Regions from separate parts of the Streptomyces sp. MMS24-W38 genome, predicted to be linked through region 1. Evidence: riboswitches for the same ligand, from Rfam matches in the RefSeq annotation. Region 1 holds a riboswitch; each other region holds the start of a gene.
The links. A riboswitch is a leader RNA that binds a small molecule or an ion and turns the genes downstream of it on or off. The one in region 1 is predicted to bind cyclic di-AMP.
Positions count from the first base shown of each region.

Region 2: linked by a shared signal. The riboswitch ahead of AC6F7H_RS29700 (C40 family peptidase) and the one ahead of AC6F7H_RS14370 (M23 family metallopeptidase) in region 1 are both predicted to bind cyclic di-AMP.
Region 3: linked by a shared signal. The riboswitch ahead of AC6F7H_RS04515 (M23 family metallopeptidase) and the one ahead of AC6F7H_RS14370 (M23 family metallopeptidase) in region 1 are both predicted to bind cyclic di-AMP.
Region 4: linked by a shared signal. The riboswitch ahead of AC6F7H_RS27345 (LysM peptidoglycan-binding domain-containing M23 family metallopeptidase) and the one ahead of AC6F7H_RS14370 (M23 family metallopeptidase) in region 1 are both predicted to bind cyclic di-AMP.

Region 1 covers NZ_JCBCPP010000001.1:3,408,755-3,410,944, forward strand. Annotated here, with positions in the region: gene AC6F7H_RS14360 (dihydrofolate reductase family protein) at 1-144, shown strand, start outside; tRNA gene AC6F7H_RS14365 (tRNA-Met) at 219-292, shown strand; cyclic di-AMP (ydaO/yuaA leader) riboswitch at 620-777, shown strand; gene AC6F7H_RS14370 (M23 family metallopeptidase) at 789-1,823, shown strand; gene AC6F7H_RS14375 (PrsW family intramembrane metalloprotease) at 1,888-2,190, opposite strand, start outside.
Region 2 covers NZ_JCBCPP010000001.1:6,755,142-6,757,331, reverse strand. Annotated here, with positions in the region: gene AC6F7H_RS29710 (ATP-dependent Clp protease proteolytic subunit) at 1-47, shown strand, start outside; gene AC6F7H_RS29705 (hypothetical protein) at 55-363, shown strand; cyclic di-AMP (ydaO/yuaA leader) riboswitch at 774-904, shown strand; gene AC6F7H_RS29700 (C40 family peptidase) at 908-1,381, shown strand; gene AC6F7H_RS29695 (ATP-binding protein) at 1,477-1,935, opposite strand; gene AC6F7H_RS29690 (helix-turn-helix domain-containing protein) at 2,147-2,190, shown strand, end outside.
Region 3 covers NZ_JCBCPP010000001.1:1,271,085-1,273,274, forward strand. Annotated here, with positions in the region: gene AC6F7H_RS04515 (M23 family metallopeptidase) at 129-902, opposite strand; cyclic di-AMP (ydaO/yuaA leader) riboswitch at 915-1,081, opposite strand; gene AC6F7H_RS04520 (M16 family metallopeptidase) at 1,289-2,190, opposite strand, start outside.
Region 4 covers NZ_JCBCPP010000001.1:6,234,222-6,236,411, reverse strand. Annotated here, with positions in the region: gene AC6F7H_RS27350 (SGNH/GDSL hydrolase family protein) at 1-160, opposite strand, end outside; gene AC6F7H_RS27345 (LysM peptidoglycan-binding domain-containing M23 family metallopeptidase) at 396-1,325, opposite strand; cyclic di-AMP (ydaO/yuaA leader) riboswitch at 1,328-1,492, opposite strand; gene AC6F7H_RS27340 (tyrosine-protein phosphatase) at 1,955-2,190, shown strand, end outside.

The DNA of each region.
Region 1 (2,190 bases):
GTCACCGCCTGGCGGGAGCCGGACACCTTCGTGACGGACGCCGACGGCAGCGGAGTGCTGACCGCCGGGGGCGCCCGGGTCGTCGTGCTGCCCGAGCACGAGAAGGCCGCCACGGCGCCGAACGGCCATCTGATCGGCCGGTGACGCGACGGCGGCGACGGCGACGAAAAGGAGTGTGCGGAGTGTCCCCCGCATGCCGTATGCTGGTGACACAACGACGCGGGGTGGAGCAGCTCGGTAGCTCGCTGGGCTCATAACCCAGAGGTCGCAGGTTCAAATCCTGTCCCCGCTACTGAAGGCCGAGGGCCGGAATCCGAAAGGGTTCCGGCCCTCGGTCGTTCTTGGCTTCCGTCCCGCCGTCCCGGCTTGTCGTCCCACCCTCCGCACCGTTGTGACGCCGGGTGATCGGGTCGCCGCGCTGCGCATAACAACTGATAAACCGTCAGTTTCAGTGTGACGCGCGAGGCAGAGCCAACTCGCCCGTTTTTGCCCGATCATGGCGCTTAAGTCCGTGCGGAAATCGTTAACGATCAAGAGGAACGGCTTGGAATCCGACCCCTACCTCTATTAACGTTCGATAACGCAGCGCGGTCGTCCCAGCCGTCACACGAGTCGGCTCCGTGCGCACGCGCCGAATCCCGCAAGGGAACCGGGGAACCAACATCTTGGGGTGAATCGCGTGGATGCCTCCGTGGAGACACGGAGGGTATACGCGCGTAGGAGACCTTCCTGCTCCGAACCCGTCAGCTAACCCGGTAGGCGAGAAGGAAGGAAAGGAGTACGCCCACGTGGCGTCGAACCGGCCTGCTCCCGAGGCCCCCTTCATGCCGGACCAGTACGACGGCGACACCTTCGTCTACGGCGACGTCCGCCCCGACGAGGGCCCCTTCCAGGAGTGGAACCCCACCGAGGAGTCCGTCCGCCCCGTGCGCGGTCGGCACCGCGTCGGCAAGCAGCGCGGCGGAGGCCTCGCCCGCAGCTCCACGGTCCTGGGCGTCGGTGTCATAGCCGCCGTCGCCGGTGGCGGCATGGCCAGCGCCCAGACCGGCAAGCCGCCGGTCTCGATCTCGATGCCGGACCTTCCCTCTGTCGGTTCCCTCATCTCCGACGAGGAAACCCCCGAGGGCTCCGCCACCGCGCTCAGCGACATCGGTGTGGTCGCCGACGAGGCCACCGAGCAGGGCGCCTCCGACGCCGGCGAGGCGCTGCACGCCCGGATCATGGCCCAGGTCGAGCAGCAGCAGAGCCAGGCCGAGGACAAGGCCGCCGCCGAGGCCGCCGCCGCCGCGGAGAAGGAGGCCAAGGAGAAGGCCGCCGCCGCGAAGAAGGAGGCGGAGGAGAAGGCCGCCGAGGCGAAGCGGAAGGCGGAGGAGGAGGCCAAGAAGAAGGCCGAGGCCGAGCGCCTCGCCGAGCTGGCCCGGCAGTACGCGCTGCCCACCTCCTCGTACACCGTCTCCTCGACCTTCGGTCAGGCCGGCGCCTACTGGTCCTCCGGCCAGCACACCGGCCTGGACTTCGCCGCCCCCACGGGCACGCTGATCAAGGCGGTCCACACCGGCACGATCACCTCCGCCGGCTGGGACGGCTCCTACGGCTACAAGACCGTGCTGACGCTCGACGACGGCACCGAGATCTGGTACGCCCACCAGTCCTCCATCAGCGTCAGCGTCGGCCAGCAGGTCAACACCGGCGACGTGATCGGCCGCGTCGGCTCCACCGGCAACTCCACCGGCGCCCACCTCCACCTGGAGGTCCACACCGCCGGCTCCGCCTCGGGCATCGACCCGATGGCCTGGCTCCAGTCGAAGGGCCTCACCGTCTGAGACGACCACAGCCCCGGCAGTCCTGACGACGACCCCCCGACGTCAGGGCTGCCGGTCAGGCGTTTCAGGGGTGGTACGGGTACGCGTACGGGTTCGGCCGGTACGCGGAATGCCCGAGGTACGCGGGGTGCGGGGCATACGCGAGGCTCGTCGCGCCGTGCACGCCGTGCACGCCGTGCACGCCGTACACCGGCCAGGGCGGCACGGGCGGCGCGGTGGCGCGGGCCGCGTGCTCCAGGGCCGGGCGGGCCGCGTCGCGGCGGCGCCACAGTTCCCGCAGCAGCTCCCCCTCCCGTGCGGCGAAGCCCGTGCCCACGCGGCCGCGGCGTGCCCGGTGCCGCAGGAACGCCAGGGACGTGGCGTACGC
Region 2 (2,190 bases), 3.3 Mb from region 1:
TCGTGACCCGCCGCGAGGGCCTCCAGACCACTCCCGGCACGAGGTGAGCCGTCGATGCTGCCTCCCGAGTTGCCTCCGCTGCCCTCACTGACCCGCGCCGAGGCCGAGCTGATCGACCGTTACCTCGAGGCCGTCGACCTGCTCGGCCGGATCAACCCGGCCCGCGACGGCGACACCTACCAGGGGCTGCGCGCCGCGCAGGCACTGGTCGGCAAGGCCGTCGCCCTGCGCGACGCGCTGGCCCTGATGCACAGGCGCGGCGAGACCGAACTGCACACCGCCACCCTGGCCCGCGCGTTGCGGGTGCTGGACGGCGAGCGCCGCACGGCCCGCGTCATCCTGCCGCCGGGCTCCGGCAGTTGACGCTCCTACCGGTCCGGGCGGGGCGTGCGCCGGTGTCATGTCCGCACCTGAGTCGAAACGGACCAAAAGACGTACCCCCAAGCGGCGTAGATCCACGGCTTCTTTTCGGGCCGCCAAGGTTGCGCACCGCACGCGTTCCTTTTCGGAATCAAGCATTCCGACGCTGGTCCGGGGCTCCTCGGCGCTCTGGACGGCAGCCCGAACGCAGCACTGTCCACCCGAACGGATGAGTGGTGAGTAACAACACAAACCCCCGGCTCCGGTGGGATTTCGGGCCAACCATTGCCAAGATCGCTCACTGACGACAAGCCCCCGCCGCCGCGGCGGGGCGATCCGGGCGGACGCCGAGTCCTGCCGCTGCCCGGATGACCGGTCGACAGGAGTGGATCGGCAGGAGTGGAGGACCCGAGCACGACGGGTCGCCGGAGCGGGGGTTCCCGTTCCGAGCAGCCCTTGGGGTGAAGCCGCACGTGTGCGGCCGGGCAACTTCGCCAGCCCGAATCCGACAGGTCATCCTTCACAGGCGGCTGACGAAGGGTTGCGCATGACCGCGCTCAATCGTGTCCCGTCTCTCATGGCCCGGGCCGGCACGGCCTCGGCCCTCACCCTCGCCGCCGTGGGCGGCTCACTCGTGGTTCCCGGTGCCGCCTCGGAGGCGGCGGCCGCGAGTACGTCCGCCAAGGCTCTCCAGGTCGCGGCCTCCAAGAAGGGTTCGCCCTACCGGTGGGGCGCCACCGGACCGTCCCGCTTCGACTGCTCCGGCCTGACCCTCTACTCGTTCAAGAAGGCGGGCAAGCAACTGCCGCGCACCGCAGCCCAGCAGTACAACAAGACACGCCAGGTCTCGGCCTCCAACCGCAAGGCGGGCGACCTGGTGTTCTTCCACTCGGGCCAAAACATCTACCACGTCGGCATCTACGCGGGTCAGAACAAGATCTGGCACGCCCCGAAGACCGGGGACGTGGTACGCCTGCAGAAGATCTGGACCCGCAGCGTCTGGTACGGCCGGGTCAGCTGATCCGCGGGGGCGGCGGCATTCCCCCTGTCGCCGCCCCCGCCACTTTGTCGGGGAGTCACCGACGCGACCGGGGCCGCGCTGTTCCGTCGTGGCCCCTACGGCTCCTGCCGTCCCACCGCCGTGACCGGCTCGGCCGGGACGGCCCACGGGAGCACGACGAAGACGGTCTTGCCGCCCTCCCTGGTGGGGCGGACCCTCATCCTGCCGCCGCGTTCCGCGGTCAGCCAGCGGATGATGACCAGCCCCCGGCCGTTGTCCTGCTGGACCGCGGCGGGGAGCCGCTTGGGGAGCCTCGGATGACTGTCGGTGACTCCGATGCGCAACCGCTCGTCGTGGTCGAGGGCGATGTCCACCGTGAACGTGGGTGACTGTCCGAGGGTGTGCTGCACGGCGTTGGTGGCCAGTTCGGACACGATCAGCCGCACGGTGTCGGACACTTCCGTGTCCGCCGGCATGCCCCACTCCGCCAGCGTGTCCACCACATGGGCGCGCGCGGCGGAGACCGAGGCTGGATCGCTCGGCAGAGTGATGGATGCTTCCAAATGGTCTGCCATGGCGACGTCGTCCCTTTCCCACGGGTCCACGGTCCGGCACGGAGCGGCTGATTCGAGTACGGTCCCGCACTGATGCTTCGTCGCCAGAGTGCCATCACCGCAGGGTGTGGGCGACGATACGGCTGAGATATGCATATATCTGTCGCTCAAATCGGTGAACTCTGCAACAAGAGACCGTATGTGGGTGACTCATAGGCAGTAAGGGGGAACGATGCAGCACGGTCCCGCGGTACGCCGCCGGAAACTGGGCGCCGA
Region 3 (2,190 bases), 2.1 Mb from region 1:
CTTTCGGGAAGGACGCCGCCGTGGACATCCGGCCGCTCGGCACGCGGAGAGCCCCGGCTCGGGAGCCGAGCCGGGCGTCAGGGTTCGCGGCTCGGGCCAGAGGCGCCTCGGGTCAGAAGCACCTCGGGTCAGAGGTTCACGCCGTGCGCGCGGAGGTAGGCGACCGGGTCGATGTCGGAGCCGTACTCGGCGCTCGTACGGGCCTCGAAGTGCAGATGCGCGCCGGTGACGTTGCCGGTGGCGCCGGAGACGCCGATCCGCTGCCCCGGGGTGACCTGCTGTCCCGCCGAGACGGCGACGGACAACAGGTGGCCGTACTGGGTGTAGGTGCCGTCGTGCATCTTGATGACGACCTGGTTGCCGTAGGCGCCGCCCCAGCCGGCCTCCACGACGGTGCCCGCGCCGACCGAGAGCACGGGGGTGCCGCTCGCGGCGTGGAAGTCGACACCGGTGTGGCTGCCTGAAGACCAGACGGCGCCGCCGGACAGGTAACCGGTCGAGACGTAGGAACCCGCGATCGGGGACACGAAGGTGTTGAGGCGCTTGCGCTCGGCCTCCCGCGCGGCACGCTCCTCGGCTTCGCGGGCCTCCTCGGCCTCCTCTGCCGCCCTCTCCCGTGCGGCCTCCTCCGCGGCCTCGCGCGCGGCGGCCCGGGCCGCTTCCCGCGCGGCCTCGTGCTGGGCGGCCGCCTGGGCGTCGACCCGGGCGGCGACTTCCTCGCCCATGGCGATGACGGGGGTCAGGCCGGTCTGCTGCGCGGCGGGACCGGCGGCGGACGCCGGGGCCGCGAGGGAGCCGACCACGCCGGTGGTGGTGAGGGCCGCGACGCCCGCCGCCCTGGCGGTGCCGCGGTGCATGCGGCCGGGACGACGGTGCTTCCCGGTGGCGCGTGTGAACGCCATGCAGTGGGTGGTCCTTTCCTTCCCTCTCGCCTACCGGGTTAGCTGAAGGGTTCGGAGCAGGAAGGTCTCCTACGGGCCCCTCGCGACAGGCGCGGGCGTCCGATTCACCCCAGGGACTGCACGGCTGGGTCCCCGGCTCCCCTGGCTCGCGCCGTGCGGGGACTCGGCGATGGCTGTCCGGTGCCGCGGGTGCGGCGCACTGCCCGACGAACAGCCCGGATGACGCTAAGCGGGGCGTCTTCCCATCCCCAAACGGATCCCGCCTTCTGTAGCGCATCCCACAGGGCAGACAGGACCTCTCCACCCCAATTCGGGCATAGGCGGGCCCTGGTGACTTTCGTGCCACCAGGGCCCGCACGCGCGTGCGCTCCGCTTGCGCGCGCCGGCTACTCGGCGGGCACGACCGTGACCTCGCCGATGCCGAGCGCCTCGACGGGCGCCTTGATCTGCGCCGCGTCGCCGACCAGCACGGTCACGAGGCGGTCCACCGGGAAGGCGTTCACCACGGCCGCGGTGGCCTCCACGGTGCCGGTGGTGGCGAGTCGGCGGTACAGCTCGGCCTGGTAGTCGTCGGCCAGGTGCTGCTCCACCTGGTCGGCCAGGGTGCCGGCGACGGCCGAGGCGGTCTCGTACTTGAGCGGCGCGACCCCCACCAGGTTCTGCACGGCGACGTCACGCTCGGCGTCCGTGAGGCCCTCCGCGGCGAGCGTGCGCAGCACCGTCCACAGGTCCTCGAGCGCGGGTCCGGTGTTCGGGGTGTCGACGGAGCCGCTGATGGCGAGCATGGCCGCGCCCGTGGCCCCTCCGGAGGAAGAAGGGGGCGCGGACCTCAGGACCTGGCCGAACGACCGTACGCCGTAGGTGTAGCCCTTCTCCTCGCGCAGGACGCGGTCCAGGCGGGAGGTGAGGGTGCCGCCGAGGCAGTAGGTGCCGAGCACCTGCGCGGGCCACACGCGGTCGTGCCGGTCCGCTCCGACCCGGCCGATCAGCAGCTGCGTCTGCACGGCGCCGGGGCGGTCCACGATCACGACCCGGCCGGTGTCGTCGGCGACGATCGGCGGAACGGGCCGCGGCTCGGCGGCCGATCCGGTCCAGGAGCCGAGGGTGTCACCGAGCAGCTCGTCCAGGTCGATGCCGGTGAGGTCACCGACGACCACCGCGGTGGCGGTCGCGGGACGGACGTGCTTCTCGTGGAAGGCGCGCACGGCCGACGAGTCGATGCCGGCCACCGTCTCCTCGGTGCCCTGCCGCGGGCGGGACATCCGCGAAGTCGCCGGGAACAGCTCCT
Region 4 (2,190 bases), 2.8 Mb from region 1:
CGCGCACCGCGAGATTCGTGTACTGGAAGTCGCCTTCGGGACGACGGTCGGCGAGAAGTACGGCGAACCGGTCGGCCCAGCCGACGAACGCCCCGTCCGGGCCGGGGTCGCCGACGCCCTCGGTGAAGCTGTCCCCCACCGCCACGTACGACCCGATCACTGATGTGCTGTCACTCTTCGAATCGTCTGCCACGAGGGGACATGATTCCCTTTCGAATGTGACCTACGCGACCGTAGGAAGGGGTTGACGCGCGGTGAGATAAGCCACTCCCGAAGCATCGCCCCATTCCGGAATAGCCCCGTCGGCAAGAACGTTGAGGGGCGAAGCACGCCGAAGGCCGGACCCCGGGATCGGGGTCCGGCCTTCGGCGTGCTTCAGGCGGGTCTCGCGGGGGTCAGGCGATGGAGACGCCCTTCGAGCCGAGGTAGGCGACCGGGTCCACGTCCGAGCCGTAGTTCGGCGTGGTGCGGATCTCGAAGTGCAGGTGCGGGCCGGTCGAGTTGCCGGTGGACCCCGAGAGGCCGACCTGCTGGCCGCCGCTCACGGCCTGGCCGGCCGAGACGGACAGCGAGGACAGGTGGGCGTACTGGGCGTAGTGGCCGTCCGCGAGCTTGATGACGACCTGGTTGCCGTACGCACCGGCCCAGCCCGCGGAGACGACGGTGCCCGGGCCGACGGCCTTCAGGGAGGTGCCGGTCGGAATGGCGAAGTCGACACCGGTGTGGTAGCCGCTGGACCACATGCTGCCGGCCACCTTGTAGGCGGTGCCGAGGCCGCCACCGGGCACCGGCGAGCTGTAACCGGGGGTGTTCGCGGCCTGGTTGGCGGTCGTGGCGCCGGAGGAGGCCTTCGGCGCGGAGGACGGAACGGGCGAAGAGGGCAGCCCCAGGGAGCCGGAAGGACCAGAAGAGGGCGACTTCTTCGGAGTGCTCGTCGCGGCCTTGCCGTCGACCGAGAGCTTCAGGCCGGGGTGGATGAGCGACGGGTCGTCACCCACGGCCTCCCGGTTGTCGGCGTAGAGCTGCTTCCAGCCGCCGTCGACGTTCTCGGACTCGGCGATCTTCGCCAGGTAGTCGCCACCCTTCACGACGTACGTGCGGGCGTCGCCGTTCTTGCCGCTGTCGACCTTCTCGTCGTCAGCCTTCTTGTCGGCGACGGAGAACGTCTGGACGGCCTTTTCCGGGGCCGCCTGCGCAGGGGCGGCGCTCGCGCCGGTGGCACCGAGAAGCGGCAGGGCGAGCGCGGCGCCACCAGTGCCGGCGACGGCGATGGCGCGGGTGAAACGCAGAGCGCGGGGACGGCGGTGCTTACCCTTTGCGGGCATGACGAATTCCTCTCCGGCGCCTACGAGGTGAGCTGTCGGGTTCGGACTGGAGCTGCCCGGCCGCGTCGAGACGCGACTTAACCCCGAGCCTGTTCCGGAGACCGGAACAGGCAGTGGTACCTGTGGGTCCCCCGCTCCTGCCGTACACGGGTCAGTGTGTGCGGGCTCCGGGCGGCGGCAGGATTAGGCGTCCGTCCGGATCGATGGCGAACGTAGGCGACCACGACGCAAAGGGACAAGCGCGATGTTTCGAATGAAGGCCCTTTTCCGTGATCCATTTACCTGAATTCCGTCACCCGGAGTCGTCCCGGATTTTTCGCGCGCCTGAATTCCCTTGCGAAACACCGGAATTACGTGAGCATGACGACAACACATCGTCACCGGTATGACGATGCTCACCACGCCCTCCCCATATCTCTCTTTATTTGGGCACATTGCATCCAAACGCCCTAAACGGACAAAATGCATTCAATTACCCGATCGGGGGCGATCTGCTCCGGCTGCACGGCGGGCTCGGAACGCCCGTGTCGGCTGATCCGTGGACAACTCATTGCCCCTGACAGGCATGTCGTATCGTCGAGTGACACCCGCCGGCGCCTCCCCGTCGGCGGCGAGAGGGAGGGGCCCCCGTGACGCAGCACATCCCGTCGACCGAACCCGAGCTGACCGGAGTGCGGAACTTCCGCGACGTGGGCGGACTGCCGACCGTGGACGGCCGCCGGGTACGGCACGGCGTGCTGTTCCGCAGCGGTCACCTCGCCCACGCCACCGCCTCGGACACCGACTTCCTGTCCTCCCTGGGACTGCACACCGTCTTCGACTTCCGCAACGCGGCCGACCAGAAGCTGGACGGCCACGACATCGA